DNA from 4 places in the Achromobacter sp. ES-001 genome. Region 2 is predicted to be linked to each of the others. Evidence: predicted binding sites of a transcription regulator. Region 2 holds the regulator's gene; each other region holds the start of a gene.

Region 1 (7,245 bases), 2.0 Mb from region 2:
GTGGGGGGTGGGATGGTCGTCGATCAGCACCGTCGCCTGATGCTTTTGCGCGATTTCGCGCACGATGGCCAGACCCAGGCCGCTGCCGTCGGACGCGGTGCCCAGCACCCGATAGAAGCGGTCGAAGACGCGCTCGCGCTCGTCGGGCGCAATGCCCGGGCCGGAATCTTCCACTTCCAGCACGGCCTGGTTGCCGCGACGCTGCACGCGCACGGTAATGTGGCCGCCGCGCGGTGTATAGCGCAGGGCGTTGTCGACCAGGTTGTTGAGCAGTTCGGCCAGCAGGAGCGGGTTGCCGTTGATCTCGACCGGATCGTCAGAGCCCTCGAAGCCCAGGTCGGTGCTCAGCGACAACGCTTGCGGCACCCAGTGCATGGCCTGCTCGTAGGCGATGGCGTTCAGATCGGTGCGCGTCAGGCCGATCGCACTGGGGTTTTCGGCGCGCGCCAGCAGCAGCAACTGATTCACCAGCCGTGTGGCGCGTTCGGACCCCGTCACCAGCTGACGCAGGCTGGATTGCATTTCTTCGGGGCTGGCATCGCGCAGCGCCAGTTCAGCCTGTGTGCGCAGCCCGGCAAGCGGCGTCTTCAGTTGGTGGGCGGCGTCCGCCACGAAACGGCGCTGCGCCTGTACGTTGGCCGACAGCCGATCCAGCAGGTCGTTCATGGCGGCGACCAGCGGCGCGATTTCTGAAGGGGCCGCGCGTTCGTCGATGGGCGACAGGTCGTCGGGCCGACGCGCGCGCAGGCGCTGCTGTAGCGCGTTCAGCGGCGCCACGCCGCGCGACAGGCCGAACCACACCAGCAGCACCGCGATCGGCAGCACTACGAACTGCGGAATGATCACGCCCTTGATGATGTCGTTGGCCAGTTGCGTGCGCTTTTCCACGGTCTCGGCCACGATCAGCAGCGCGGGCTGCGTGTTGGGCAGGTTCAGGTCCACCCACGTGAACGCCAGGCGGATGCCGAAACCGCGCATGGTGTCGTCTTCGTATTGGACTTCGCCCGGGCGCGGCTGGCCCACGGTGGCCGGTAGCGGCAGCGCGCGATCGCCGCCCAGGTATTCGCCCCGGCTGCCCAGTACCAGCCAGAAGACGCTGTCGGTTTCGTCGGCGCGCAACACGTCGCGCGCGGCGTCGGTCATCTTCAGCACGGCCCGGCCGTCCTGCGCATGAACCTGCCGCGTCAACACATGCAGGTTGTTGGCCAGCGCCCGGTCGTACGGCACGTTGGCGATGTTCTGGGCGACCACGTACGTGATCGCGACGCTCATGGGCCACAGCAGGAACAGCGGCGCCAGCATCCAGTCCAGGATTTCGCCCAGCAGCGAACGCTGCGGCGGCGCAAAGCTCGGGCCCTTGGACCCGGCTTGCATGATATCCAGCGCTTCCTGATTCAGCGGCTCGGGCCGGGGGTCAGCTGGCGAGGTACGCGGCACCCTGGTCCCGCTCCAGACAGTAGCCCAGGCCACGCACGGTGACGATCTTCACGCCGCTGGGTTCGAGCTTCTTGCGCAGCCGATGCACGTAGACCTCGATGGCGTTGGTGCTGACTTCTTCGCCCCATTCGCACAGGTGGTCCACCAACTGCGTTTTGCTGACCATGCGGCCGCTGCGCGTCAGCAGGATTTCCAACAAGCTGACTTCGCGCGCCGAGAGGTCCAGCGTCTGGTCGTCGACGATGGCGACGCGGCCCGTCTGGTCGAACAGCAACCGGCCATGCTTGAGCATGGTGGCGCCGCCGCCCGCGCCGCGTCGCGTCAGCGCCCGCACGCGCGCTTCCAGTTCGGACAGCGCAAAAGGCTTGGCCATGTAGTCGTCAGCGCCCAGGTCCAGGCCTTTCACGCGCTGTTCGATGCTGTCGGCGGCGGTCAGGATCAGAACGGGCAGGGCGGAGTTGCGGGCGCGTAACCTGCGCAGCACTTCCAGCCCGGCCAATTGCGGCAGGCCCAGATCCAGAATGAGCAGGTCAAACGCCTGGGCCGCCAGCGCGGAGTCGGCGGCAAGCCCGTCACGCACGGCATCTACCGCGTAACCGTTATGCCGCAATGACCGGGATAGGCCATCGGCCAGAATGCTGTCGTCTTCGGCGATCAGGATGCGCATGGGGGCGGCACGGAAGCTGCAAAAAGGTCCCTGTGGCGCCGGCGCTTTGCGTGCCGGCTGCCCCGGGGTAGGGGGCTATCGCCTTGTGGGCGGCCCGGCGGTGGAATAGGGACGAAACGCCGGGGTCGGCTTCGATTCTGTCATACGGCGCCAGGCTTGCCCACTCAGGGAATACGTGCAAAACTCTGGCACACTGGTTTTTTGTACAGTACAATCCGATGCAATAATCTGAACCTGATTCAAAACAGCAACGCTGCGGTCCAAGGGTGCTCCTTCATGCCGCAACCACCAGATACGTCACAGACAGGACTTTACATGGACGACAAAACCACCAAGGCCGCCGCATCGGAAAAGGCCAAGGCGCTTGCCGCCGCGCTTTCGCAGATCGAAAAGCAGTTCGGCAAGGGCTCGATCATGCGTTACGGCGATAACGAGGTCTCGCACGATATCCAGGTGGTTTCCACGGGGTCGTTGGGTCTGGACATCGCCTTGGGCGTCGGCGGCCTGCCGCGCGGCCGTGTGGTCGAAATCTACGGCCCGGAATCGTCGGGCAAGACCACGCTGACGCTGCAAGTCATCGCCGAAATGCAAAAAATCGGTGGCACCTGCGCCTTTGTCGACGCCGAGCACGCGCTGGACGTCCAATACGCCAACAAGCTGGGCGTGAACCTGACGGACCTGTTGATCTCGCAGCCCGACACGGGCGAGCAAGCGCTGGAAATCACCGATGCGCTGGTGCGTTCGGGTTCGGTTGACCTGATCGTCATCGACTCGGTGGCCGCGCTGGTGCCCAAGGCTGAAATCGAAGGCGAAATGGGCGATTCCCTGCCGGGCCTGCAAGCCCGTCTGATGAGCCAGGCGCTGCGCAAGCTGACCGCCACGATCAAGCGCACCAACTGCATGGTCATCTTCATCAACCAGATCCGCATGAAGATCGGCGTCATGTTCGGCAACCCCGAAACCACCACGGGCGGCAACGCGCTGAAGTTCTACGCGTCGGTGCGCCTGGACATCCGCCGCATCGGCTCCATCAAGAAGGGTGACGAGGTCGTCGGCAACGAAACCCGCGTCAAGGTCGTCAAGAACAAGGTGGCGCCGCCGTTCAAGCAAGCGGAATTCGACATCATGTACGGCGCCGGTATTTCGCGCGAAGGCGAAATCATCGACCTGGGCGTGGCCGCCAATGTGGTGGACAAGTCGGGTGCGTGGTACAGCTACAACGGCAACCGCATCGGCCAGGGCAAGGACAACGTCCGCGAATACCTGAAAGAGCACCGCGACATGGCGATCGAAATCGAAAACCGAGTTCGCGAGAACCAGGGCATCGTCAGCCGCGCCGCTGAATTCGTGCCCACGGCGGAAGACACCGCCGAATAAGCCTTCCGCCTGCCGCGGGCGCAGTGTCGCCAGGGGCGGCGGACAGGCTTATCGCAGCGGGGCTGGGCGGTGATGCCGCACAGTCAGATACGGCAGGCGCCATGACGGGCCTGCCGTTTTGCATTATTCGTCGGACAGGGTTCGCCGCGTCTTTATCGATCCGGCGTCCGTCCTTGACCAAGGCAGAAAGCGCATGAGCTGGAAATCGACCCCCGCGTCAGCCGACCGCCTACGCGCCAAGTTGGATGACGAGTTTGAAACCGTCGCCAAGCCGCAAGGCTTGCGACGCAGTTCGGACGCGCGGCGCGAACAGGAAGCGGCCGAGCCCGCCGCCGACAAAGATGTCTGGCAGCGCAGTTCCGAGCAGCGCGCGCTGAAGCCCCGCACTTCCCGCACGTCACGTACGTCGGGTATGTCGGGTATGTCGGGTACTTCGCGTACATCGCGGACATCGCGTCCCCAGGACACTTCCGACACCTCGGATACGCCGGACACCTCTGACACGTCGCCAACAGGTGACAACGCCGGTGATGCGGCCAAGCCTGCCCGCAAGGGCCCGTCGCTGAAAATGCGCGCGGTGGGATATCTGTCGCGCCGCGAGCACGCCCGCGAGGAACTGGCGCGCAAACTGGTCGCCTACGCCGAAGACGCCAATGAAATCGAAAGCGTGCTGGATGCGCTGGAAAAAGAAGGCTGGCTGTCCACCGAACGGTTCGCACAAAGCCTGGTGCATCGGCGTGCGTCGCGCCAAGGCGCGGCGCGCATCGTGCAGGAACTACGCCAGCACGGCGTGGACGATACGCAGGTGGCCGAATTGCGCGAACAACTGCGCGCCACCGAATACGACCGCGCGCTGGAGGTCTGGAAAAAACGCTTCGACGCCAAGCCGCCAGACCGCGCGGCATACGCCAAGCAGGCGCGCTTTCTGGCCAGCCGGGGCTTCGCGCATGACGTCATCCGTCGAATCTTGGGCGAAGGCGAAGGCGACGGCGACGGCGATTGACCGGATCTTGCGCGGCCCCGCGAAGATGGCCCGTCGCTGCCGCCCCATGGACGCCGCCCCCCCGGGCGGCGTTTTCACGTCTTTGCCGACTTGATGCCCGACAGCGTCTTGAAGCATACGTCGCGCGTAATGGTCAGGAATTCGTCGATGTAGGACGCGTCCGTATCTTCGCTGCGCACGGTCGCATACAGCGTGCGCCAAACGCCTTGCGGTCCCAGCCGGCACAGCCGCAACCAGCCCTGGTTCATGTATTCCGTCAGCGCCCAGTTCGGCAAGGCCGCCACGCCACGGTTGCTGGCGACCAGCTGCGCAATGATCGGGGTCAGTTCGGCCTTGCGAATGGCGGCGGGCTCGACGTCGGCGGGGTCCAGAAACGCGGTGAAGACGTCCAGGCGTTGTTTGTCCACCGGATACGTAATCAGCGTCTGGTCCGCCAGCTGGTCCGGCATGATGAATTTGTTGCCGGCCAACGGGTTCGCTTCCGACACCGCCAACACCAGTTCGTACTTGAACAAGGGCAGGTATTCCACGGCGTCCAGCGGTTGCGGGTCCGACGTGATCACCAAGTCCAAATCGCCGCGCACCAGGGCGGGCAGGGGGGCGAAGGAAAACGCCGCCGACAGGTCCAGCGCGACGTCGGGCCACTGCACCCGGAATGCGTCCAGCGCCGGCATCAACCACTGAAAGCAGGAATGGCAGTCAATTGCCAGATGCAGTCTGCCGCCGCGGCCGGCCGCCAGCCGTTGCAGGTCGCGTTCGGTTGCGCGAATGCGGGGCAGGACTTCATCCGCCAGCGCCAGCACGCGCAAGCCGGCCGTGGTCAGGCGGGCGGGGCGGGTGCGGCGGTTCAGCAGCGGCGTGCCCAGCCGGGTTTCCAGGTCGCGCAATTGATGCGACAGGGCCGACTGCGTCAAGTGCAGCCTTTCGGCGGCTTCTTGCAGACTGCCGCCCTCGCGGATGGCGGTAAGCGTTTCAAGATGGCGGATTTCTAGCATGGGAAGGACGGGCCGACGCGGAATGATCGCCCTAGTATATGAGAAATACTCATCTTATCCATGTAGAGATTGATTTTGCTTCATGTATGTTTGCCTGCACAATGGTCATCACTTGAACAAACTTTGTCTAACGGCGGTGTTCTCATGACTACTATTCATAATCTGGGGTTCCCCCGAATCGGCGCCCAGCGCGAATTGAAGCGCGCGGTCGAGGCCTATTGGGCTGGCAAGCAAACCGCGCAAGCGCTGGAAGAGACGGGCCGCGAGTTGCGGGCCCGGCACTGGAAGCTGCAAGCCGCCGCCGGCTTGAAGTTTGTGCCGGTGGGAGACTTTGCCTGGTACGACCAGATCCTGGAATGGACCACGCTGCTGGGCGCCGTGCCCGCGCGCTTTGGCCAGAAGGACAACGAGGCAGTGTCGCTGGACACGCTGTTTCGCATGGGCCGTGGCCGCGCGCCGTCGGGCAAACCCGCCGCCGCCTGCGAGATGACCAAGTGGTTCGACACCAACTATCACTACATCGTGCCGGAACTGGTGCCCGGCCAGACGTTCCGCATCGCCCGCGAATCGCTGTTCGAACAAGTCCAGGAAGCGCAGGCGCTGGGCCACGAGGTCAAGCCCGTGATCCCCGGCCCGCTGACGTGGCTGTACCAGGGCAAGGGCGACGCGTTCGCCGGTGGCGCCGCTGACGAAGGCAAGCTGCAACTGCTGGCTGCGTTGCTGCCGGTGTATCAGCAAGTGTTGGCGCGTTTTGCCAAGCAGGGCGTGCAATGGGTGCAGATCGACGAGCCCATCCTGGTGCTGGACCTGCCCCAAGCCTGGCGCGATGCCTGCGAATCGGTATACGCCACGTTGGCGGCCAGCCCGGTCAAGCTGCTGATCGCTACCTACTTTGACGGCCTGAAAGACAACCTGGCCACCGCGCAAGCGCTGCCCGTGGCGGGCCTGCACGTGGACTTGGTCCGCGCACCCGAACAATTGCATGACGTCGTGGCCGGTTTGCGCGCCGGCCAGGTGCTGTCGGCCGGCGTCATCAACGGCCGCAATATCTGGCGCACGGACCTGGACGCGGCTATCGCCACGCTGGCACCCATCAGGCAACAACTGGGCGACCGTCTGTGGTTGGCCCCGTCGTGCTCGCTGCTGCATGTGCCGGTAGACCTGGCTAATGAAACGGAGCTGGATGCCGAACTCAAGAGCTGGCTGTCGTTTGCGGCGCAAAAACTGCAAGAGCTGAACTTGTTGGGTCGCGCGTTGAACAACGCCACCGACACCTCTGTGCAGGATGGGCTGATCAAGCAACGCGCCGCGCTGGCTGCTCGCCGTTCGTCGCCGCGCATTCACAACCCGCTCGTGAGCCAGCGCATGGCCGGCGCGACCGCCGTGTCGCGAGACCGCGCACCGTTTGCCGGCCGCATTGCGCGCCAGCAAGAACAGCTGGGCCTGCCCGCGTACCCGACCACCACGATCGGATCGTTCCCGCAGACCGCCGAAATTCGCGCGTTGCGTCGCGACTGGAAAGCCGGCGCGCTGACGGATTCGGGCTACGAGAACGCCATCCGCAAGGAAATCGAAGAAGTCATCCGCTTCCAGGAAAAGGTGGGCCTGGATGTCTTGGTGCACGGTGAACCCGAGCGCAACGACATGGTGGAGTATTTTGGCGAACTGCTGGCCGGCTTTGCGTTCACCAGGAACGGTTGGGTGCAAAGCTATGGGTCGCGTTGCGTCAAGCCGCCGATCATTTTTGGCGACGTGGCCCGGCCCGC
Region 2 (7,245 bases):
GGTAGTCGCCGGGATTACCAATACCGTAGATGCAAGACACCGTGCCGACAATAATAGTGTCCCGGCGTTCAAGCAGGCTCTTGGTAGCCGATAGACGCATTTGTTCGATGTGCTCATTGATGGACGAATCCTTTTCAATGAACAGGTCGCGCGTCGGGACATAGGCCTCGGGCTGGTAATAGTCGTAGTACGAAACGAAATACTCGACCGCGTTCTTCGGAAAGAACTCCCGCATTTCGGCATATAGCTGCGCCGCAAGCGTTTTGTTGGGCGCCAACACCAGCGCAGGGCGTCCCAGCCGCGCGATCACGTTCGCCATGGTGTAGGTCTTGCCCGAGCCCGTCACGCCCAGCAGCGTCTGGAACATCAGGCCGTCTTCGATACCCTGGGTCAACCCGTTGATCGCGGTGGGCTGATCGCCGGCCGGAGGATAGGGCTGGAACAGCTGGAACGGGCTACCGGGATATTCCACAAAGCGCGGTTCCGCGCCAGCAACGGGCGGTGCGTCAGCCGATACTGGTACCACGGCATTTCCAGCGAGATTCTGGGCCAGATCTCCCGCGCCGCTCGGGTCTATTGGGCTGTTTGGCATGCTAGACTGTTCCAGGGTAAACCCCCCATTATCCACAGCACCTCGTACTGCGTCCACCCATCCTCATCAGAGTCCCATGAGCAACCTTTTCGATTCCGTCGAACTCGCGCCGCGCGACCCCATTCTTGGTCTGAACGAACAATTCAACGCGGACACGCGTCCGGGTAAAGTCAACCTGGGCGTGGGCGTGTACTACGACGACCAGGGACGGATCCCCCTGTTGGGCGCCGTTCGCAAGGCCGAAACCGCCCGCATCGAAGCGGCCGCCGCTCGCGGCTATTTGCCCATCGAAGGCATCGCCGGCTACAACCAGGGCGCTCAAGCCCTGTTGCTGGGTAAGGATTCCGCGTTGGCCGCAGCCGGTCGCGTGTTGACCACCCAAGCGCTGGGCGGCACCGGCGCGCTTAAGATTGGCGCCGACTTCCTGCGCCAATTGCTGCCCTCTTCCAAGGTGTTGATCAGCAACCCCAGCTGGGAAAACCACCGTGCGCTGTTCGAGCGCGCCGGCTTTGAGGTCGGCACGTATTCGTACTATGACGCTTCCACCCGCGGCCTGAACTTCGAAGCCATGCTGGCGGACTTGAAAGCAGCCCCGGCGCAGACCGTCGTCGTGCTGCACGCGTGCTGCCACAACCCGACCGGTGTGGACCCCACGCCGGAGCAATGGAAGCAGATCGCCGCGGTTGTGAAGGAAAACAACCTGGTTCCGTTCCTGGACATCGCCTACCAGGGCTTTGGCGAGGGCCTGACCGAGGACGCCGTCGTCGTGCGCATGTTCGCCGATCTGGACATGACCATGTTCATCAGCTCGTCGTTCTCGAAGTCGTTCTCGCTTTACGGTGAACGCGTGGGCGCACTGACGATCGTCGCTGGCAGCAAGGAAGCGGCGGGCCGCGTCCTGAGCCAGCTCAAGCGCGTCATTCGCACCAACTATTCCAACCCGCCGACCCACGGCGGCACGGTGGTGTCGACGGTGCTGAACACGCCGGAACTGTTCGCCATGTGGGAAGAAGAACTTGCCGGCATGCGCGACCGCATCCGCCTGATGCGCAAGCAATTGGTGGAAAAGATCAAGGAACACGGCGCCAAGCAGGACTTCAGCTTTGTCCTGCAGCAACGCGGCATGTTCTCGTACTCGGGCCTGACGTCGGCTCAAGTGGATCGCCTGCGCGAAGAGCATGGCGTGTACGCGGTGTCCAGCGGCCGCATCTGCGTGGCTGCGCTGAACAGCGGCAACATTGACAAGGTAGCTGCCGGCATCGCCGCCGTGCTGTAACGCCTGCCTGTACGGGCCGTCCGAGGCCCTGTTATGACGAAACGGAGCCCTGCGGCTCCGTTTTGCTTTCGGGCCCGCCGCCGGCTTGCTTTTTTCCGCTACGTCCCCCAGAATGGCGCTGTATATATGTACAGTCCGCTTATACCGGATCACCGCCATGGCCAGCAAACTCACCGACCGCCAGCAACAAATCCTGGACCTCATCCGGCAGACCGTCACGCGCACCGGCTTTCCGCCAACGCGCGCCGAAATCGCCCAGGCCCTTGGTTTCCGTTCACCGAATGCGGCAGAAGACCACCTCAAGGCATTAGCCCGCAAGGGTGCTATCGAGCTCACCGCCGGCGCCTCGCGAGGCATACGGTTGAAAGACGGGCCCTCCCAGTCTCAGACGTCTCTGGCCATACCTTCTTTGGCGCAGTTGCTGCTGCCGTTGGTCGGGCGCGTTGCGGCAGGCAGCCCTATCCTTGCGGCCGAACACGTCGAACGCGAGGTTGGCGTGGACCCCCATCTTTTTGCCCAAGCGCCCGATTACCTGCTGAAGGTGCGCGGCATGAGCATGCGGGATGCGGGCATTCTGGAAGGTGACTTGCTTGCGGTGAAGAAGGCCTCTGAAGCGCGCAACGGCCAGATCGTCGTGGCACGTTTGGGCGACGACGTGACGGTCAAGCGCCTGCAACGCACCAATGGGCACATCGAACTGCTGCCGGAAAATCCGGACTTTCAAACCATCATCGTTGAAGCAGACCAAGAGTTCGCGCTGGAAGGCATCGCCGTCGGTTTAATCCGTACGCACGCGTTGCACTGACGCAGCACGGGGTAGATCAGGCACGGTCTGCCTAGCCTCGCCGTAGCGTTCGCCCGGCAACGGCCATAACCAAAGTTACCGCGAAGGCCAAAATGATGGCCATAAAAAAACCCCGCCACGTGGCGGGGTTTTTGTTGGGCGCCCATACTTCGGGCGCCCGGCCATACCAGCTGATCAGTGCTTCAGAACCGGGTCCGTCGAGCCGGGCTCGGCAGGCTTGGTCACCAGCGCGTCTTTGACGGCTTCTTCCTCGGCCAGAGGCTCCGGCAGACGCTCCAACGCTAATTCCAGCACCTTGTCGATCCAGCGGACCGGCACGATCTCAAGTTGGTTCTTGACGTTATCCGGGATCTCCGCCAAGTCCTTGACGTTTTCCTCGGGAATCAAGACCGTCTTGATACCGCCACGGTGGGCCGCCAGCAGCTTTTCCTTCAGGCCGCCGATAGGCAGCACTTCGCCGCGCAGCGTGATCTCACCGGTCATGGCAACATTGGCGCGCACCGGAATGCGCGACAACGCCGAAACCATGGCCGTGGTGATCGCGATACCCGCGGACGGGCCGTCCTTGGGCGTCGCACCTTCCGGCACGTGGACGTGCATGTCGTGCTTCTCGAAGACGCTGTCGGCAAAGCCCAGGCGACGAGCGCGGGACCGCACCACCGTGCGAGCCGCTTCCACCGATTCCTTCATCACGTCGCCAAGCGAACCCGTACGCTGGATCACGCCCTTACCCGGCATGTCCGCCACTTCGATTGTCAGCAGATCGCCACCGACCTCGGTCCAGGCCAGACCGGTCACCTGACCAATCTGGTTTTCCTTCTCGGCCATGCCGAAGGTATAGCGGCGCACGCCCAGGTAGTCGCTCAGGTTGTCGCCCGTGACGTTGACCGGCTTGACCTCGATGGTCTTGCCTTCCGCCTTGGCACGATCATTCTGGGTCAGCAACTGCTTGATGACCTTGCGGCAGATCTTGCCCACTTCGCGTTCAAGGGCGCGCACACCGGCTTCCCGGGTGTAATAGCGAACGATATCGCGCAGCGCACTGTCATCGACCGTCAGTTCGTTGTCCTTCACGCCGTTGTTCTGCATCAGCTTGGGCAGCAGATGGTCGCGAGCGATATGGATCTTTTCCTCTTCCGTGTAACCGGACAGGCGGATCACTTCCATACGGTCCAACAGAGCCGGCGGGATGTTCAGCGTGTTGCTGGTGGCCACGAACATGACGTCGGACAAATCGAAGTCGACTTCGATGTAGTGGTCCTGGAACGTGTGGTTTTGTTCCGGGTCCAGCACTTCAAGCAACGCCGAAGAAGGATCGCCGCGGAAGTCCATGCCCAGCTTGTCGATTTCATCAAGCAGGAACAAGGGATTGCGCACGCCGACCTTCGACATGTTCTGCACGATCTTGCCGGGCATCGAACCGATGTAAGTACGGCGATGGCCTCGGATCTCGGCCTCGTCACGCACGCCGCCCAGCGCCATACGCACGAACTTGCGGTTCGTGGCCTTGGCAATGGACTGGCCCAGCGAGGTCTTGCCGACGCCCGGGGGGCCGACCAGGCACAGGATCGGTGCCTTGACCTTGTCTACGCGCTGTTGCACGGCAAGATATTCGAGAATGCGTTCCTTGACCTTTTCCAGACCGTAATGGTCGTTGTCCAGCACCGTCTCGGCGTTGGCGATCGAGTTGTTGATCTTGCTCTTCTTCCTCCAGGGGAGGTTGATGAGCGTATCGATGTAGTTGCGCACCACGGTGGCTTCGGCCGACATGGGCGACATGAGCTTGAGCTTCTTGAGCTCGGCATCGGCCTTTTTACGCGCCTCTTTGGGCATGTGGGCAGCGATGATCTTCTTTTCAAGCTCTTCGATGTCCGCGCCCTCTTCCCCCTCGCCCAACTCCTTCTGAATGGCTTTGACCTGCTCATTCAAGTAGTAGTCGCGCTGGCTCTTTTCCATCTGCTTCTTCACGCGGCCGCGAATCCGCTTTTCGACCTGAAGAATGTCGATTTCGGTTTCCAGCTGGGTAAGCAGACCTTCAAGGCGCTCGGACGTGCCGACGATCTCGAGCATTTTTTGCTTCTGCTCGAGCTTCAGCGGAAGATGCGCGGCGATCGTGTCAGCCAGGCGACCCGCATCGTCGATGCCGGCCAACGAGGTCAGGATCTCCGGAGGGATCTTCTTGTTGAGCTTTACGTACTGTTCGAACTGGGCAACGATCGCGCGGCGCAGGGCCTCGGTTTCGGAGCCCTGCATGGCGTCCGGCTCGATCGGCGTCACCTGGCAGGTGAAATGCGAATCGGCATCTTCGATGCTGTTGATGCGGGCACGCTGAGTGCCTTCGACCAGAACCTTAACGGTGCCGTCGGGCAATTTGAGCATCTGGAGGATGCCGGCAACGCAGCCGATCTCGTAGACGTCTTCGGGGGTGGGATCATCCTTGCCGGCGGATTTTTGGGCCACCAGCATGATGCTTTTGCCCGCTTCCATCGCAACCTCGAGCGCGCGAATAGAGCGCGGACGGCCGACGAACAGCGGGATGACCATGTGCGGAAACACCACGACGTCGCGAAGTGGGAGCAAAGGCAGGTCGATCGGGTCGGAAGGCAGGGTCTGGCTGGCAGACATAGGAGGTTCCTCGGTATGACTCGGCGTATCGGGGACGGGGAGCCTGGGAGAGAGTACCCGGGCTATCCGCGTCAGTTACGTCTGTTATGGGAACAATAGCCGAAAATTCAAGATCCCGGCTGCCGGATAGGCAAAAGGCAAAAAAAAATGCCCCGGAGGGCACTCCTACGGCAAAAAAACCCGTTACAGGAACGGGCTTTTTTGAAATATCAGGCTGCAGCGTCGCGGACTTCTCCACGCTCCGGCTTGTCGGATTCGCCGGCTTCGTCCGCATAGATAAGCAAGGGCTTGCCCTCGCCTTCGATTGCGTTCTCGTCGACGACCACACGCTTTACGTTGCCCTGCGAAGGCAACTCATACATGGTGTCCAACAGCGTTTGTTCGATGATCGAACGCAAGCCCCGGGCACCCGTCTTACGCTTGAGCGCCTTGCGGGCGATCGCCTTCAACGCTGCGGGACGCAGGTCCAGCTCGGCGCCTTCCATGGCGAACAGCTTCTGGAATTGCTTGAGCAAAGCGTTTTTTGGCTCGGTAAGGATCTGAACCAATGCCGCTTCGTCCAGCTCGTCCAGCGTGGCGACCACGGGCAGACGACCCACCAGTTCCGGGATCAAGCCGAACTTGATCAGATCTTCGGGTTCGACTTCCGAGAACAGCTCGCCTACACCGCGTTCGGATTTGGCACGCACCGAGGCCGAGAACCCGATGCCGGACTTTTCGGTACGGTCACGGATGACCTTTTCCAGTCCGTCGAAGGCGCCGCCCACGATGAACAGGATGTTGGTCGTGTCCACTTGCACGAAGTCCTGATTCGGATGCTTGCGTCCGCCTTGCGGGGGCACCGAGGCAACCGTACCTTCGATCAGCTTGAGCAGCGCCTGCTGCACGCCTTCGCCGGAAACGTCGCGCGTAATGGACGGGTTGTCCGACTTGCGGGAAATCTTATCGATTTCGTCGATGTAGATAATGGCGCGTTGCGCTTTCTCGACTTCGTAGTTGCAGTTTTGCAGCAACTTCTGAATGATGTTCTCGACGTCTTCGCCGACGTAGCCGGCTTCGGTCAGCGTCGTGGCGTCAGCCATGACGAAAGGCACATTCAGCATGCGCGCCAAGGTCTGCGCCAACAGCGTCTTGCCCGAGCCCGTGGGTCCGATCAGCATGATGTTGCTCTTGGAGAGCTCGACTTCGTCACCCTTGATCTCGCCGTGACGAATGCGCTTGTAATGGTTGTAAACCGCCACGGCCAGCATGCGCTTGGGCGAGTTCTGCCCAATGACGTACTGGTCGAGGAAGGTCTTGATTTCGGCCGGAGTGGGCAGCTCGGAACGAATCGCCGCGCGCGCGGTCGCTTGCGCTTCCTCGCGGATGATGTCGTTGCACAGATCTATGCATTCATCACAGATGAACACCGACGGACCCGCGATCAGCTTGCGGACTTCATGCTGGCTTTTATTGCAAAACGAGCAATGCAGCACTTTTGCGTCTGCCGATCCCTTTTTTTCAGGCATATTTGTTTCGTATCTCAGGTAAAGATGCGCCAGACCGATAACGGGTCCAGCGCATGCGCTTACTCAAACTTGGTGGCAGCGGGTTCGGATCAACCTGGAAGTCAGCCTTCCGAGCGGGAGCTCATCACCTTGTCCACCAATCCATACGATACCGCATCTTCGGCGGACATGAAGTTGTCACGTTCCGTGTCCAGGCCGATTCGCTCCATCGACTGGCCGGTGTTGTCGGCCAGGATCCGGTTAAGACGTTCGCGCAGGTCCAGGATCTCGCGAGCCTGGATCTGGATGTCGGACGCTTGGCCCTGGGCGCCGCCCGACGGCTGGTGGATCATGATCCGGGAGTTGGGCAGCGTGAAACGCTTGCCCTTCTTGCCAGCCGCCAGCAGGAACGCGCCCATGCTGGCCGCCAGGCCGGTGCACAGGGTCGATACGTCCGGCT
Region 3 (7,245 bases), 2.1 Mb from region 2:
GGCTTCTGTAACAAACACGTCATTCGGCGCTGTTCCCTCATGTCGTATACGTCCCTGATATTGGTCGTCTTGGCGGCGATGGCCCACGCTACGTGGAACCTGCTTGCCAAGCGCGCGGCCATGGTGGGCGCGCCTTTTGTGTTTGCCTACGGGCTGTGCGCCTCGTTGCTGTACGCCCCCTGGGTCATCTGGGTGCTGATCCACGACGGCATGACGTGGACGTGGCCCGTCGTCGGCGCCATCCTGACATCCAGCCTGTTGCATCTGGGCTACAGCCTTTGCCTGCAACGCGGCTATCAGGTTGCCGACCTGTCCGTGGTGTATCCCATTGCGCGAGGCACCGGCCCGCTGCTTTCCACGACGGGGGCATTCCTGCTGCTGGGCGAACCCGCCACCGGCACCGGCATTGTCGGCATGCTGTGCGTGGTGATCGGCGTGCTGATGATCGCCACCCAAGGGCGTCTGACCATCTTCAAGCAGGCCCAAGCGTGGATCGGCGTGCGCTGGGGCGTGGTGATCGGCCTGTTCATCGCCGCCTACACCGTGGTGGACGCCTATGGCGTGAAGGTCCTGTTGATCAGCCCCGTGCTGTTCGATTGGTTCACATGCGTAACGCGCACCGCCATGATGACGCCCCACATGATGAGCCGGCGCGCGCAAGCCTGGCAGTCCATGCGCGGGCACTGGCACCTGGCGCTGGCCGTGGGCCTGCTGTCTCCGTTGGGGTACATCCTGGTGCTATATGCGCTGCGCAACGGCGCGCCGTTAAGCCTGGTGGCGCCTGCCCGCGAAATGTCGATGATGCTGGGCACCCTGGCCGGCATGTTCCTGCTGCGCGAAAAGGTCGGGCCGGGCCGGTTGGCCGGTTGCGTATCCATTCTGGTGGGCGTGGTGCTGCTGGGCTCCAGCTAAGCCTGCCGTGGCCGTTCAATGTATCGGTCGCGATTGATTCAAAATCGAGCCCGGGCGATTCAGAACCCAGCGGCGGCTCCAAGCCACATCAGGCCGGGGATGATTGCGCCCCACGCCAACACCATCACCACATCCAGCACCATGGCCTTCATGGTGACTTGCGACGTTACGGGTTCAACGGTGGCGTTGCCCAGACTGCGCTCGCGTACCGCCGACACCGCCAAAGCGGGGGCCATGGCAGGTGACACGGCGGGCGCCATCGTGGGGGTGACGGCAGGCACCGGCAACGGTGTCACGCCCGATGGGATCCCGCGCGTTGCCGCGCGCTCGACCAAGCCGCCCTCTTGGGCCGGCGTGGGCGGGAACGGCCAGCGCGCGGGAGACGTGCCCGAGCGGCTGCGCTGGCGCGGTTCGTCACCGGCGGACGCGGTATTCCACGGCATGGCCAGGCCCGCCAGCTTGGCGCAAGCGGCGCGGGCTCGATACGCGCCACGGCGCAGCGGGTTCAACGAGACGATGAGCTCATCTGACAAAACGGAAAAATCAGCGGTGTTCATGAGAACTCCTTGAAGAAACGATTCCACGCCGCCGCAGCGGCCGACACGGCGAGCGGCCGTGATCAATCGAACAGCGACAACTGGCCGGCCGCCAGCGCCTGCAACTGGCGCGCCCCGCGGCCATAGCCGCCGGAAACTGCCGGCAGGCCGTCAGAAAGGGGGACCCCTGAAGACGCTTGCGCGCCAACCGGGGATAGGAAAGCGGTAGAGGAAGGGGTAGCGGGCACAGTCACCGCAGAGCCGGCCGACGACGCCACTGCTGCGGACACAGCCGAAGAGGCCGTGCCCTGCCCTGCAAGCGGGCCCGCCGAAAACAGAGACGGCGTGGCGCCCGCCGCCAGCGGCGGCTGGAAGCGATCGCAGTCCAGCGCGAGCCTGTGGCGGTTCAGCCCCAGCTTGCGGGTCGCGACGGCGAAGCGCTGGCGCAGCAAGTCTGCCCAGATGCCGGTGCCACGCATGCGCGAGCCAAAATTAGGGTCATTGCGGCGACCGTTGCGCAGGTCTTCTATGCGATGCAGCACGCGCTGGGCGCGGTCGGGGTAATGGGCGTTAAGCCAATCCTCGAACAGGGTTTTGACCTCCCAGGGCAGGCGCAAGACGGTGTAGCTGGCGTAATGCGCGCCGGCCGCCTTGGATTCCTGGAGGATGTGTTCCATGGATTCATCATTGATGAACGGGATGACGGGCGCCACCAGCACGCCGACCGGCACGCCGGCATCCGTAAGGCTGCGCACGGCTTCCAGCCGCCGCCACGGCGCTGCGGCACGCGGCTCCAGCGTGCGCGCCATGCCGGCGTCCAGCGTGGTGATGCTGATATAGACGACCACCAGATTCTGCTCAGCCAGCGCTGCAAGCAGATCGAGATCCCGGGCGACCAGCGCGTTTTTCGTGACGATGGTGACGGGATGCCGGGTTTCCAGCATCAGTTCCAGCATGCCGCGCGTCAGCCGCCAATCGCGTTCGATGGGCTGGTAAGCGTCAGTGGCGGAACCGATATTGATGGGCGACGGCTTGTAGCCGGGGCGCCCCAGTTCGGCGCGCAGCGCATCCACGGCGTTTGCCTTGGCCACCAGGCGGGTTTCGAAGTCCAGCCCGGGCGACATGCCCAAATACGAATGCGTGGGCCGCGCATAGCAGTACACGCAGCCGTGCTCGCAACCGCGATACGGGTTTACCGCAACGTCGAAGGGGATATCGGGCGAGTCATTGCGCGACAGCATCTTGCGCGCTTCTTCGGCCGTGACGGTTGTCTTGGGTGCGGGCGGAGCCAGCCGCGTATCAGGAACGATGGGGATGACCGTGGCGCCAGGGCGCGCGCCAGCCACCGGCGCGTGCGCGGAGCCGGACCCGGCTTCAGAAGAATCGCCCGAAGCGGAATCCGTGAATGTATCGGAAAAGGAGTCGGAGAAAGAGTCGGGGACGGATTCCACGAAATCCGCCGGCAGGCCTGAACCGGACCAACCGTCGTCGACCTGCACACGGTCATCGCGCTGAAAGCGATGCCGAACATTAGTAACCGCACCCCGACCGCGCAAGGCGGCGGGGGCGGCAGCCGGGGACCCAGAACCGGCGGGAAAAGAATGATCGGTGCGTGCCATAAAAACTACTGTACAAAAACACAGTGGTTTTGACAAGCACCAAAAGCCTTTCCGTAAGACAGCCCCACTTTACCGCAAGACGCGAGGCGCGTCTGAACAAATCGATTTCATCAGGCGATATCGCCCGGAAACCCGCACCAGCATTAGGTTTGGAAGAAATACAACATCAAAAAGCGGGCCGAAAGTCCGTTGTTTTCCGGCCCGATTCCACCCTAGCGCAACATGCCCGCCGCAGCCGTCTGATGCGTGGCTTCATCGATCAGAATGAAGGCGCCGGTCGTCGGCACATCAGCGTACCGATCCACCGCCAACGCCTCGCGCGTGGTGAACGTCACGCGACCGATGTCGTTCATCTGCAAGGTGCCTTCGGTGTTCTCGACTTCCTGCAATTCGTGGATGTCGCGATGCGAGAGCACCGCGCGAATCTTTGCCGACGTAAGCCGCGTGCCCGACTTCAACAGATACTTGCGCGCCGGGTTCAATGCTTGCGCATCCAGCCAGCACAGCTCGGCTTCGAACTCGCGGGTGACTTGCGCCGGCGCCGCCGTGTGCACGATGACATCACCGCGCGACACGTCGACATCGCGATCCAGCACCACCGTGACCGAGTCGCCCGCCACCGCCTCGTCCAGCACGCGGTCAAAGACGCGGACTTCGCGCACCACCGCACTGACGCCCGACGGTTGCACGGTGATGGCGTCGCCCGCGCGCAGCACGCCGCTGGCCAACCGGCCGGCATAACCGCGAAAGTCTTCTTTCTGATCACCCCCGTGCCGCGCCACCCACTGCACGGGAAAGCGCAGCGGCAAGGCACGGCCGTCGCTGGCAAGGTCCAACGATTCCAGCAGCGCCAGCAAAGGCTGGCCTTCGTACCAGGGCGTCTTGGGCGACAGCGTCACGACGTTGTCGCCATTCAGCGCCGACAGCGGCAGCGCATCGAAATGTGCGATGCCGAGCTTGGCGGCGAGTTCGGCATACGCATCGCGAATGCGCTCGAACACGGCGCGATCCCAATCGACCAGGTCCATCTTGTTCACGGCCACCACGATGTGGCGGATACCCAGCAGCCGCGCAATGGTGCTGTGCCGCTTGGTCTGCGGCAGCAGCTTGCCGTCGGCCGCGCGCGTGGCGTCGATGAGGATCACGGCCACGTCCGCCGTGGACGCGCCCGTGACCATATTGCGCGTGTATTGCTCGTGGCCGGGCGCATCGGCAATGATGAATTTGCGCGCGGGTGTAGAAAAGTACCGGTAGGCCACGTCAATCGTGATGCCCTGCTCGCGCTCGGCTTCGAGCCCGTCGGTCAAGAGGGAAAAGTCGATGCCGTCGCCCGCCACGCGCTTGTGCTTGGCGCGCGAGATCGCATCCAGCTGGTCGGCGAATACGCCCTTGCTGTCGTACAGCAGGCGGCCGATCAGCGTGGATTTGCCATCGTCGACGGAGCCCGCCGTGATCAAGCGCAGCACGCCCGTGCCGGCGCCGGAAAGGAAAGAATCGTTCAGTGCGTTCATGGTGCGTCCCCTGCCGCCGGCCGCAGCCGGCGTTGTGCATTCAGAAATAGCCTTCCTTCTTGCGGCGCTCCATCGAGGCCTCGGAAGTCTGGTCGTCCATGCGCGTTGCGCCGCGCTCGGTGATGTCGGTCACCGCCGTCTCGGCGATGATGGCGTAGGTGTCGGCGGCGTCGGAAGCCACCGGGCAGGTGCAAGAAATATCGCCCACCGTGCGAAAGCGCACCGGCATCCGCTCGACCTGCTCGCCGTCTTGCGGCGGCGTCAGGCGGGTCACCGGCACCAGCAGGCCCTTGCGCCGGACGACCTCTCGCTGGTGGCTAAAGTAGATCGACGGCAACGCCAGCTTCTCGCGCTGGATGTATTGCCAAACGTCCAGTTCGGTCCAGTTCGAAATCGGGAAGACACGCATGTTCTCGCCGCGATGCACGCGCGTGTTGAACAGGTTCCACAGTTCAGGGCGCTGTGCCTTGGGGTCCCATTGGCCGAATTCATCGCGGAACGAAAAGATGCGCTCCTTGGCGCGGGCCTTTTCCTCGTCGCGGCGCGCCCCGCCGATGCAGGCGTCAAAGCCGAATTCCTCGATGGCTTCCAGCAGCGTCACCGCCTGCGCCGCATTGCGCGAGTCGGTTTCGCGCCGCAGCACCACGCTGCCACGCTTGATGGAGTCCTCGACGCTGCGCACGATCAGGGTCTCGCCCAATTCGGCTGCGCGCTGATCACGAAAGGCGATGACTTCATCGAAGTTGTGGCCCGTGTCGATGTGCATCAGCGGGAAGGGAAAGCGGCCGGGGCGAAACGCCTTTTCCGCCAGGCGCAGCAGCACCACGGAGTCTTTGCCGCCCGAGAACAGCAGCACGGGCTTTTCGCTTTCGGCGGCCACCTCGCGCATGATGAATATCGCTTCCGATTCCAGCCAATCCAGGTGGCTGCGTTGGATCACAGCAGACATAGGTTATTCCCCTAAGACAGAATTTGAATTCATGGACGGCGTCATTCGCCGCGCGTCACGACACTGATGACGCGGTTGCCCGCGTGCAGACCGCATTCCTTGGAATCCGACGATTCCCACCACCATCTTCCAGCTCGCACGTCCTCGCCCGGCCGGATGGCGCGCGTACAGGGCTCGCAGCCGATGGACGGGTAGCCCTGGTCGTGCAGGGGGTTGTAGGGCACATCCAGCGCACGGATCACTGCCCACACGTCGTCCTCGCTCCATTCGGCCAGCGGGTTGAACTTGGTCAGGCCGAACACGGGGTCTTGCTCTTGCAAGGGCAGTTCGCCGCGCGTGGTGGATTGCTGGCGCCGCTGCCCGGTGATCCAGGCGCTGCGCCCGGCCAGCGCGCGTCGCAGCGGCTCGACCTTGCGAATCTGGCAACAGGCTTTGCGCAGATCCACGCTTTCATAGAACGCATAGGCGCCATGCTGGGCAACGTGCTGCTCCACCGCCGCCGCCACGGGCCGGTACACCGTGACATCGCGCCCATAGCGCGCGCGAACGGCGTCCAGCACGCCCAGCGTTTCCGCATGCAAGCGGCCCGTATCCAGGGTGAACACTTCCAGGTCCAGGCCCGAGTCGTAGAGGGCATGCGTCAACAACATGTCTTCAGCGGCCAGCGACGACGCCAGCGCGGCGTCCGGGTGACGCTGCTGAATATCGGCCAGACGCCGCACCAGCGCCTGCCAACGCTGCGCCAGCGCGGCGTCCTGGATGGAAGGAAAATCAACAGAGGTCGTCATGGTCATGGTTGCACCGCAAAGATCCGGGCGCGCCGGGGACGCGCCAACAACGTATCGCCATCGCGCAGGTCCAGTTCCCGATACAGGTGCTCGGGCACTTCCGCTTCGATGATGGCGTCGGAATCCTGGCGCGCCAGTTCCAGATAGGCGCTGGGGCCGGCCAGATAGGCGTGCGACAGGCGCACCGCAATGCCCTGCCCGCCCGCGCGATAACGCTCGATCTCGAACTCGTGCGGACGAACGTAAGCGGTGGCGCGCTGCGCATGGGCTTGCGCCAGGTCAGGCGCCGGCAGCGACAAGCCGGCGCCTTCCCAGACTCCGCCCGTGGCCACGCCTTGCAGCTGGTTCACATCGCCCAGGAAGCCGTACACAAACGGCGTCGCGGGCTGTTCCCAGACTTCACGCGGCGTGCCCACCTGCTCGATACGGCCGGCGTTCATCAGCACCACGCGGTCGGCGACCTCAAGCGCCTCTTCCTGGTCGTGCGTCACAAACACACTGGCCACGTTCAGCTCGTCATGCAGCCGGCGCAACCAACGACGCAGTTCCTTGCGTACCTTGGCGTCCAGCGCGCCAAACGGTTCGTCAAGCAGCAACACGCGCGGCTCCACGGCCAGCGCGCGTGCCAGGGCGATACGCTGACGCTGGCCGCCGGACAGCTGCGCCGGATAACGATCCGCCAGCCAATCCAGCTGCACCAGCGTCAGCAGGTCATGCACCTTGCGCTGGATCTGGTCTTCGGACGGGCGCTGCGACCGGTGCTTCACGCGCAGGCCGAACGCCACGTTCTCGAACACCGTCATGTGCTTGAACAGCGCGTAATGCTGGAATACGAATCCCACCTGGCGCTGGCGCACGTCCACGTCCGTGGCGTCTTCGCCCCCGAACAGGACGCTGCCCGAATCCGGCAATTCCAGCCCGGCGATGATG
Region 4 (7,245 bases), 2.0 Mb from region 2:
CGCGGTGGAGAGCTGCGGACGCAACCTGTGCTCGCAGAGTACGCCGAAGTTCTTCAGATGCGCGTCTCCACTCCGGATCGCTGACTCCAAAACGTACTGGGAAAAGAGGTTTGAGCAAACCTGGTTGGCCTCTTCGGCAGAAACGATACTTCGGATGGCGTTGAGTATGGTTTGCTTAGATGGCGTACTGGCTTCCAGCGCTAAGGTCACTGCGGCGAGGGCCGGTTGCTCGTCATGCAGCAAGATCAATGACAGGATCTCCACCATCTCTCTATCCCCGCCGGCGTGAGGGAGAAGCAGTGCCTGGAGTCGGCGAAATGCAAGGTCAGAGCCGCCGCTCTCCAGGTTGGAACTGTTCACCTTCGAGAGGCCGGTCACTCAGCATCCACGCGATTATTGCGCAGATCAGTCGACGGAGCATGATCCTAACATATTGATTCATCATATGAAAAAGTGTAAAAGGGTAATCTCTGACCTCGGCAACTATATTTAAGTCTGACTCTTTAATTTCATCTTCGCTGTGGACCATAAACGATTTGCGCAAAAAGTCCGAATAATTTATGCCGTTGGCACGCATTTATCCTGCGACCGATGATCTGAATATTTGAGAGCGCACTAAATACTTAACTTCAACAAAAGGAAGAAATAATGCAGAATCTGGATGACCTTCTTAAGGAGGCCATACAAAAAGCCACCACTGAACGTGGCCATATCAATATCTTGATCGCTGGACGATCCGGTGTTGGCAAGAGCACCTTAATCAATGCCGTGTTTCAAAAAAATCTTGCGGAAACAGGTCAAGGCCGCCCGGTAACACAGAATACCAGGGAAATATCCAGGGATGGAGTGCCAATAACGATATTTGATACCAGAGGGCTGGAAATGTCTCAATTCAGGGAGACATTATCGGAGCTTGAAAAGGTTATCAAAGATAGAAGCAACGAAAAAGACTCAAATAGGCACATTCATGCCGCATGGCTCTGCATTCAAGAGGATGGGCGGCGCGTCGAAAGCGCTGAGGTCGATCTTCATAATATGCTGGCTCAGCACGTTCCACTTATAACCGTCATAACCAAGGCTAGAAGTGATAATGGATTTAAGAATGAGGTGATTCGCCTGCTACCGGAATCGAGAAACGTAATCCGAGTTCGTGCAATCCGCGAAGAGTTGGATGATGGTTATATGATAGATCCGATGGGCTTAGACAGGCTGATTGAGCTGACATCGGAGGTGATTCCAGAGGGAAAGCGAAAGGCCTTGGCGGCAGCACAAAAGGCCAATCTCAACTACAAGAAATTGCAAGCGCATAAAATTGTCGCCGGCGCAGCAACAGCAGCAGCGGCGGCTGGTGCAAGTCCTATTCCATTCTCGGACGCGGCAATTCTGGCGCCCATCCAGATCGGAATGGTAGCTGGCATTACTTCCGTTTTCGGACTTGAACTGTCCAAAGGAACATTGAGCACTTTGGTCACGTCGGCCATTGGCGTGGGCGGGGCGACCTTTGTCGGAAGGACAATTGTCGTTAATGTACTCAAATTCTTCCCTGGTGTTGGAACTATTGCGGGTGGTGCCATTTCGGCGGCTACGGCAAGTGCCATAACGATTGGCCTGGGAGAAGCATATATAGCTGTTCTTGCGGAAATCTTCTCAGAAGATCCGGATGCGATACCTACCGCAGCGAACCTCGCAGACAGATTGAAAGACAAGATGAACGGTTAATATAGGTTTCCGACTGAAATTTCGATAGAGAAATTTCAGTCGGAGACCCATACTCGATCTTTATGACCTTTGACGTGATCCTCCTCGGCGAATTTCCGAGGATCGTCTCCCGCGCATTTGTGGGACTGTGTGCAAGACCATCCAATTCCGATCCGCCTTCAAAACTGACTAATACAGTAAGACTACGAGCGGCTGGACATCCCCATGAACTGTCGACACAGCAACTGCTAAAACATGGGCCAAATAACAGAAATTCCGTTGCGTTGCTGCTCCCTCTCGGCAACTCCACTAGCAACTGATTAGCAGGACCTCCCGTTAACGGCGCCCGCGTCTGGCTGTCGGGCGATCGCTCCGGACGAAATCCAGTTCTGCGGCGTTTTCGCACCCGCCGACGCCGAAAGAGCAGGCTTCACACAACTAGGTAGGTACTGCACGTCTTTATGATGGTTCAAATCTTTTCCAAGAAAGTATATCTTTGTGTTGCGCACTCCAGCACCGATGCGGGAATACTTTTGTATAACGCCCTTTTGGTCGTTCATGTCGCCTTCGGAGTAGAGATCGCGACAGACAAATTTCCCGTTGTCGATGCCGAAAGCTTGATCGGCCGGCTGACTGCTATCGCCTTCGATGCCGATCACATTCGGATCATATCGAAGACCACGATGCCCCATTGAGACCCGCGTCGCGAAAATCTATTTCTGCGCACTATCCCGCGCGCCTCAATGGGCCTGACAAGTAAATACCACCCAATGCGGTCTTCGGGACAGCAAATGTCCTGACCGCGATCCAAACTGCGTACTCCCAACTCAAGTGGAGACACAGTGTCGGATTCGATAGCAACCCCTGGAACTCATACCGCATTCAATCGCCCCGTGGTCGCCCTGCACGGCTGGGGGATGTCCGCGGATGATGTCGCCTTGCTTGTGCGGCAGCTTGCGGAGGAAGTGCCGGCCTTTGATTGGCACGCGGATACGGACGCGCCGCACGGCGCGCTGTCGCTGCATCTCGTGGACTTCGCGGCATTGACGGGAAAAGGGCGCGCCGAATGGAACGCCTATGGACCGCTCGAGGCCATGCGTCAGGCCCGTGAGCAGGGCGTGGCGGCCTTGGCGTTGTGCCGTGGCCGGGTCAGCCAGTTGCCCGCTGTTCGCAAGGGTGTCTGGGTCATGGCGGCGGACAAGCCGTGGGCGTGCGCCGTGCAAACGTCAGTGCGGGCGCTGGCGGCGCTGGAATGGACCCGTGCGGAGGGCTACAAGACAGTGCTTGCGTGGCGCGCGACGCGCAAGTTCGCCGCTGCCAATCTTCTTGCCGTTCTTGGTTCTGAGCAGACCGCCGCCGGCTTTTCCGAGGTGCTGCGCGAGGCGCTGACTGCATTGTTGATGCAACCTGCAGCGCTCGCCGTTGCCGGCGTTCCCGAGCATGAGTTGCAGCGCACGATAATCGAAGCGGGCTTGCACGAATTGCAGCCCTTGGTTGGCGTGCCCATGACTCTGGATGGTGCGATGCGCGTGGATGCCTTGCTGGGTTTTTCCTGGCCCGCGCTCGATTAGATTCTGCCGACTATTTTCACCGCGACTTCTGCATTCCGGAGGTCCGGTGCCGGCCTGCGTGGCGATGATATTTCTGGTAAATCTCAGTTTGTTATCGTAGCAGCTTCGTATCGAAGCAAAGTGAGTTCCTGCATGCCCCCGCTGGTCGTCAATATTTTCCACGTCTTGAAGGACGCCGAGCAGGGCGGGCACTTCATGAGTACGCCGGAAATACACCGGGAGTTGTGCCGGTCATATCCCGAGCCTCCCGTCGTCAAGACCGTTCTGCGCACATTGCAGAAGTTGCTCGACCAACAGTTGGTGGAGTCCGAAAAGCGTGGCACGGCGTTGGTCTGGCGCAGGCGGGCCGGCGCTGGAGGTGTGGCCGCCAGGTCGGCCGGCTTGATGACGCATGAACAAGCGCTGGCGCTGCAAACTTTGAAGCGCTTTTCATCCCGCCAGATTCCGTCGCTGGTTTCCGAATCGCTGTATTCCTTGTTCGACACTGCCGAGAAACGGCTGGGCGTTTCGCAGAGCGACAGCGAACGCCGCTATCGGAAATGGGTGGACAAGGTCGAAGTAGAAAGCGGGGCCTTTGCCTTGCAGCATCCGGCCATAGACTCAAACATCTTTTCTACCGTTTCCCGTGCGCTATTTTTCGAGCAGAAACTCGAAGTGGTGTATCGCGTTCGCTCCAAAGGGGACCAGGAAACGACGAAGACTATCGACCCGCTCGGATTGGTCGAGGTGGGTGGGGTGATTTATCTTGTCGCAGCCATAGTCGGCTATCCCAAGCCCGCCATGTACCGGCTTGACAGGGTGGTCAGCGCAACCATGTTGCCAGAGATATTCACCTATCCTCGTGAGTTCAGATTGGCCGAGTATGTGAAACATCAGCGGCAGTTCGATTTCATGGTGGAGGGCGCCATCAAGCTGGAACTGCGTTTTCTCAGCGGCGCTGGCAATCACCTGATCGAATCGCCCTTATCCGATGATCAAGTGGCGGAGTATGTCGGATCGGAACTGCGGGTCACAGGAACGGTCTTGCTCAGCAAGCGCCTGCGTTGGTGGCTGAGAGCGTTTGGCCCGAATGTGGAAGTCTTGGGGCCGACAAAGCTACGCGAGGAAATGGCCACCGAAGCGGAAACGCTTGCGGCGCTTTATGCAGCGCGTGCGTGAACGGGTGGGTGATCGAGACACGTAATGTCCCGATCGCCTCATATTCTGGTTGCGGTGCGGCAGTCATCGGGCTGCCGATTTTGCCTATCCTGGATTTCACATGATCAACAACAACGCCACGCCCCTGGAACACTTGGCTGCATTCGCTATCGTTTTCGTGACAGGCGTATTAAGCACGGCCATCCTAGGCAGATATATTGAGGCGGTCAGGCGGGATGCGGCAGAAGACGCCTGCGCGAGAAATGATTGAGCCAGGTGCAAGCTCGCATTTTCCTGAGTATTTCGCCCTATTTTTCCTGGAATCGCAGCATGCCTGTCCGCCCCCGGCCGTTCACTCAGATCTGCACCGAATGCAATTGGAGACAGGCATTTGCGCCCATCAGTGACGCGCTTGTCGTTGGGCGGGATATTGCGGCCCATTGTCCAAAATGCCAATCAACGCAACTGCGATGCATCGCGCCTTCGACGCCAGCGCTGATGGCGAGCTGGCTGAAACGCCTTCTTAGCTCAGGATAGAGCGCACGGGTATCGCCACGTTTCTCGACTCGGGCTCAGGGCCGTGGCCCACTATCCGTCAACGCGACAATCAGATCGCAATAAAAAAAGAAATGCTGAATAGGGTATGCTGACGCATATGTATTTAAATACGTACAATTAAATCTAAATGTTGACTTTGGCTGAACAGACCCTTCTGCCAATGAGGCGGTCCGTTCTTCAGGCTGACGCCCTGTACTTTCCCCCGGCACCGCCCGCCAATTTCGCCTGCTAAGGAGCTTCGCAACATGGCGCGTATCGTGCCGGATGGTTGGCAAACCATGGATGCCATCGGCGCGATGCGTCGGGAATTCGAGACGCTGGAATTGTTGGCGCAGGGGTTGCCGGATGGATACACGGTGTATCACGCCGTGCATTGGACCAATATCGAACGATCCCACGCCATCCACGGCGAAGTCGATTTCGTCATCGTCAACCAGGCCGGACACATGATGCTCATCGAGCAGAAATGCGGACCATTGGAAGAGACGCCTGATGGGCTGGCCAAGAACTACGGCGGCGGCAAACTGAAATCGGTACCTGCACAAATGGGCCGCACGGTGAACAGCCTGCGAGGCAAGCTGGCACGGGTCTTGAATGGTGCTTACATCGAGATTGAGCATCTGCTCTATTGCCCCGACTATTTGTGCAAGACGCCGCAAACGGTGGGCGTGATGTCCGAGCGTATCGTCGATGCAAGCCGACGCGACGCATTGTGTACGGTGATTCAGCAGATTCTCCCAGCAGGCATCGCGGGTCCGTTGTACGAGCAGGTGCATCGGTTTCTCTGCGACGTCATTCAACTGGAGGCGGATGCCAGCGCCTTGGTGGGGCAGGCCAAGGCGCTGGTCACCCGCGTGTCCAGCGGCCTGGCGTATTGGGCCCGGCAAATCGACATGACGCCCTTTCGACTGCACGTGAACGGCACGGCTGGCTCTGGAAAGACGCAGTTGGCCCTGGCCGAGTACCGCGCGGCAATCGAGGCCGGACGCAGGCCGCTGTATCTTTGCTTCAACCGGCCCCTGGCAGATCACATTGCCGCGATCGTGCCGGCTGGCGGCGTGGTGTGCACGTTCCACATGCTGTGCGTACGCATGGTCAGACAGTCGGGATCGGTGCCTGACTTCAATGCGGCCATGGCCTTCGAGCAACTGGTCAACGCCTGCCAGGAATTGGCGGTCCCGCTGGATCTGATGTTCGACACGGTCATCATCGATGAGGGGCAGGACATCAAGGCCGAATGGTTTGAGCTGATACTGCGCCATGCCCGCGATGATGCCCGCATTCTCTGGCTCGAAGATCCAATGCAGAAGCTGTATCGCCATGCCGCCGTGGAACTGCCGGGTTGGATACGACTGCGAGCAGACATGAACTTCCGCAGTCCGCGGCCTGTCGTCCAATTGCTGCAAGCATTGGTCCCGGACGGAGTAGCGGTCGTGCCGGCATCGCCCGTCGCGGGCCACGACGTGGAATTCCTTACCTACGAGACTGGCGCGCAATTGCTCGACCAAGTCAAAGAAGGTGTGCGCCTATGCCAATTGGCCGGGTTCGCGACGACGGACATCGCGCTTCTCAGTTATCGGGGAAGGGATAGCTCTCGCATCCTGTCCTACGATCAATTGGGTTCATATGCGCTGCGAAAATTTCTTGGCACCTACGACGGTGAAGGCAGGCCGCAGTATTCCGAAGGCACGCTGGTGACGGATACCGTGCACCGCTTCAAGGGGCAGTCCGCGCCGGCAGTCGTGATGGCGGAGATCGACTTTGAAATGCTGGGCGACGACGAGGTTCGCCGCTTGTTCGTAGGCGCGACGCGCGCCTCCATGAAGCTGGTCTTGGTCATGTCCGAGCGGGCGGCGGCGCGACTGCTCGAACGTCTCGACGTCTGTCCGACACCGGCGTGATCAATCCCGTGGCGGCTCCCGTGGAGGTGGCCGGTCACCCCCAATCCGCACCTATGACCAAAGAGCGAGCGAAATGCAAGAGCAACAAGGCACCACGGCAGCGCTGAGAATTACCCTGGGCCTGCATATCGAGCAGTGGCAAGGCCCTCACCCCGGGACGTCGCTCGAACGCGCGACCGTGGGGCGCCAGGCCTTTCTTGCGATGTTGGAAACCTGGCTCGGCCTGTCGTCGTTGCCAGTCAGTGTGGCTGAACGGACCGCGGCCTTCCTGCTGGCGTTGCGTCAATCCGATGGGCCAGACAGGTTTTTTCACGACAGTTTGGCGGCCGATGAAATCGGCACCGCGGCCCGCCTCCTGCAATGGCGCGACGAATGGATTC

What was found. The regulator LexA, encoded in region 2, represses DNA repair genes until DNA is damaged. The targets are predictions, from matches to a motif close to ACTGTATNNNNATACAGT.
Region 1: a site for LexA is predicted at 2,297-2,314, ahead of recA (recombinase RecA). Genes of this name have one in related genera too.
Region 3: a site for LexA is predicted at 3,075-3,092, ahead of KYT87_RS07460 (PA0069 family radical SAM protein). Genes of this name have one in related genera too.
Region 4: a site for LexA is predicted at 5,061-5,078, ahead of KYT87_RS26225 (ATP-dependent helicase). Genes of this name have one in related genera too.

The regions. Positions count from the first base shown of each region.
Region 1 is NZ_CP079940.1:1,779,460-1,786,704, forward strand. It holds gene KYT87_RS07960 (sensor histidine kinase) at 1-1,302, opposite strand, end outside; gene KYT87_RS07965 (response regulator transcription factor) at 1,415-2,104, opposite strand; gene recA (recombinase RecA) at 2,420-3,481, shown strand; gene recX (recombination regulator RecX) at 3,675-4,484, shown strand; gene KYT87_RS07980 (LysR family transcriptional regulator) at 4,559-5,479, opposite strand; gene metE (5-methyltetrahydropteroyltriglutamate--homocysteine S-methyltransferase) at 5,624-7,245, shown strand, end outside.
Region 2 is NZ_CP079940.1:3,747,413-3,754,657, forward strand. It holds gene uvrB (excinuclease ABC subunit UvrB) at 1-592, opposite strand, end outside; gene KYT87_RS16800 (amino acid aminotransferase) at 669-1,868, shown strand; gene lexA (transcriptional repressor LexA) at 2,026-2,673, shown strand; gene lon (endopeptidase La) at 2,848-5,298, opposite strand; gene clpX (ATP-dependent Clp protease ATP-binding subunit ClpX) at 5,508-6,806, opposite strand; gene clpP (ATP-dependent Clp endopeptidase proteolytic subunit ClpP) at 6,908-7,245, opposite strand, start outside.
Region 3 is NZ_CP079940.1:1,677,249-1,684,493, reverse strand. It holds gene KYT87_RS07470 (DMT family transporter) at 40-912, shown strand; gene KYT87_RS07465 (hypothetical protein) at 972-1,469, opposite strand; gene KYT87_RS07460 (PA0069 family radical SAM protein) at 1,532-3,067, opposite strand; gene KYT87_RS07455 (sulfate adenylyltransferase subunit 1) at 3,280-4,578, opposite strand; gene cysD (sulfate adenylyltransferase subunit CysD) at 4,619-5,527, opposite strand; gene KYT87_RS07445 (phosphoadenylyl-sulfate reductase) at 5,569-6,315, opposite strand; gene KYT87_RS07440 (sulfate/molybdate ABC transporter ATP-binding protein) at 6,318-7,245, opposite strand, start outside.
Region 4 is NZ_CP079940.1:5,787,961-5,795,205, forward strand. It holds partial or broken gene KYT87_RS26195 (HipA domain-containing protein) at 1-321, opposite strand, end outside; gene KYT87_RS26200 (YcjF family protein) at 649-1,719, shown strand; gene KYT87_RS26205 (hypothetical protein) at 2,019-2,357, opposite strand; gene KYT87_RS26210 (hypothetical protein) at 2,592-3,269, shown strand; gene KYT87_RS26215 (YafY family protein) at 3,402-4,427, shown strand; gene KYT87_RS26220 (hypothetical protein) at 4,528-4,677, shown strand; gene KYT87_RS26225 (ATP-dependent helicase) at 5,210-6,865, shown strand; gene KYT87_RS26230 (PD-(D/E)XK nuclease family protein) at 6,939-7,245, shown strand, end outside.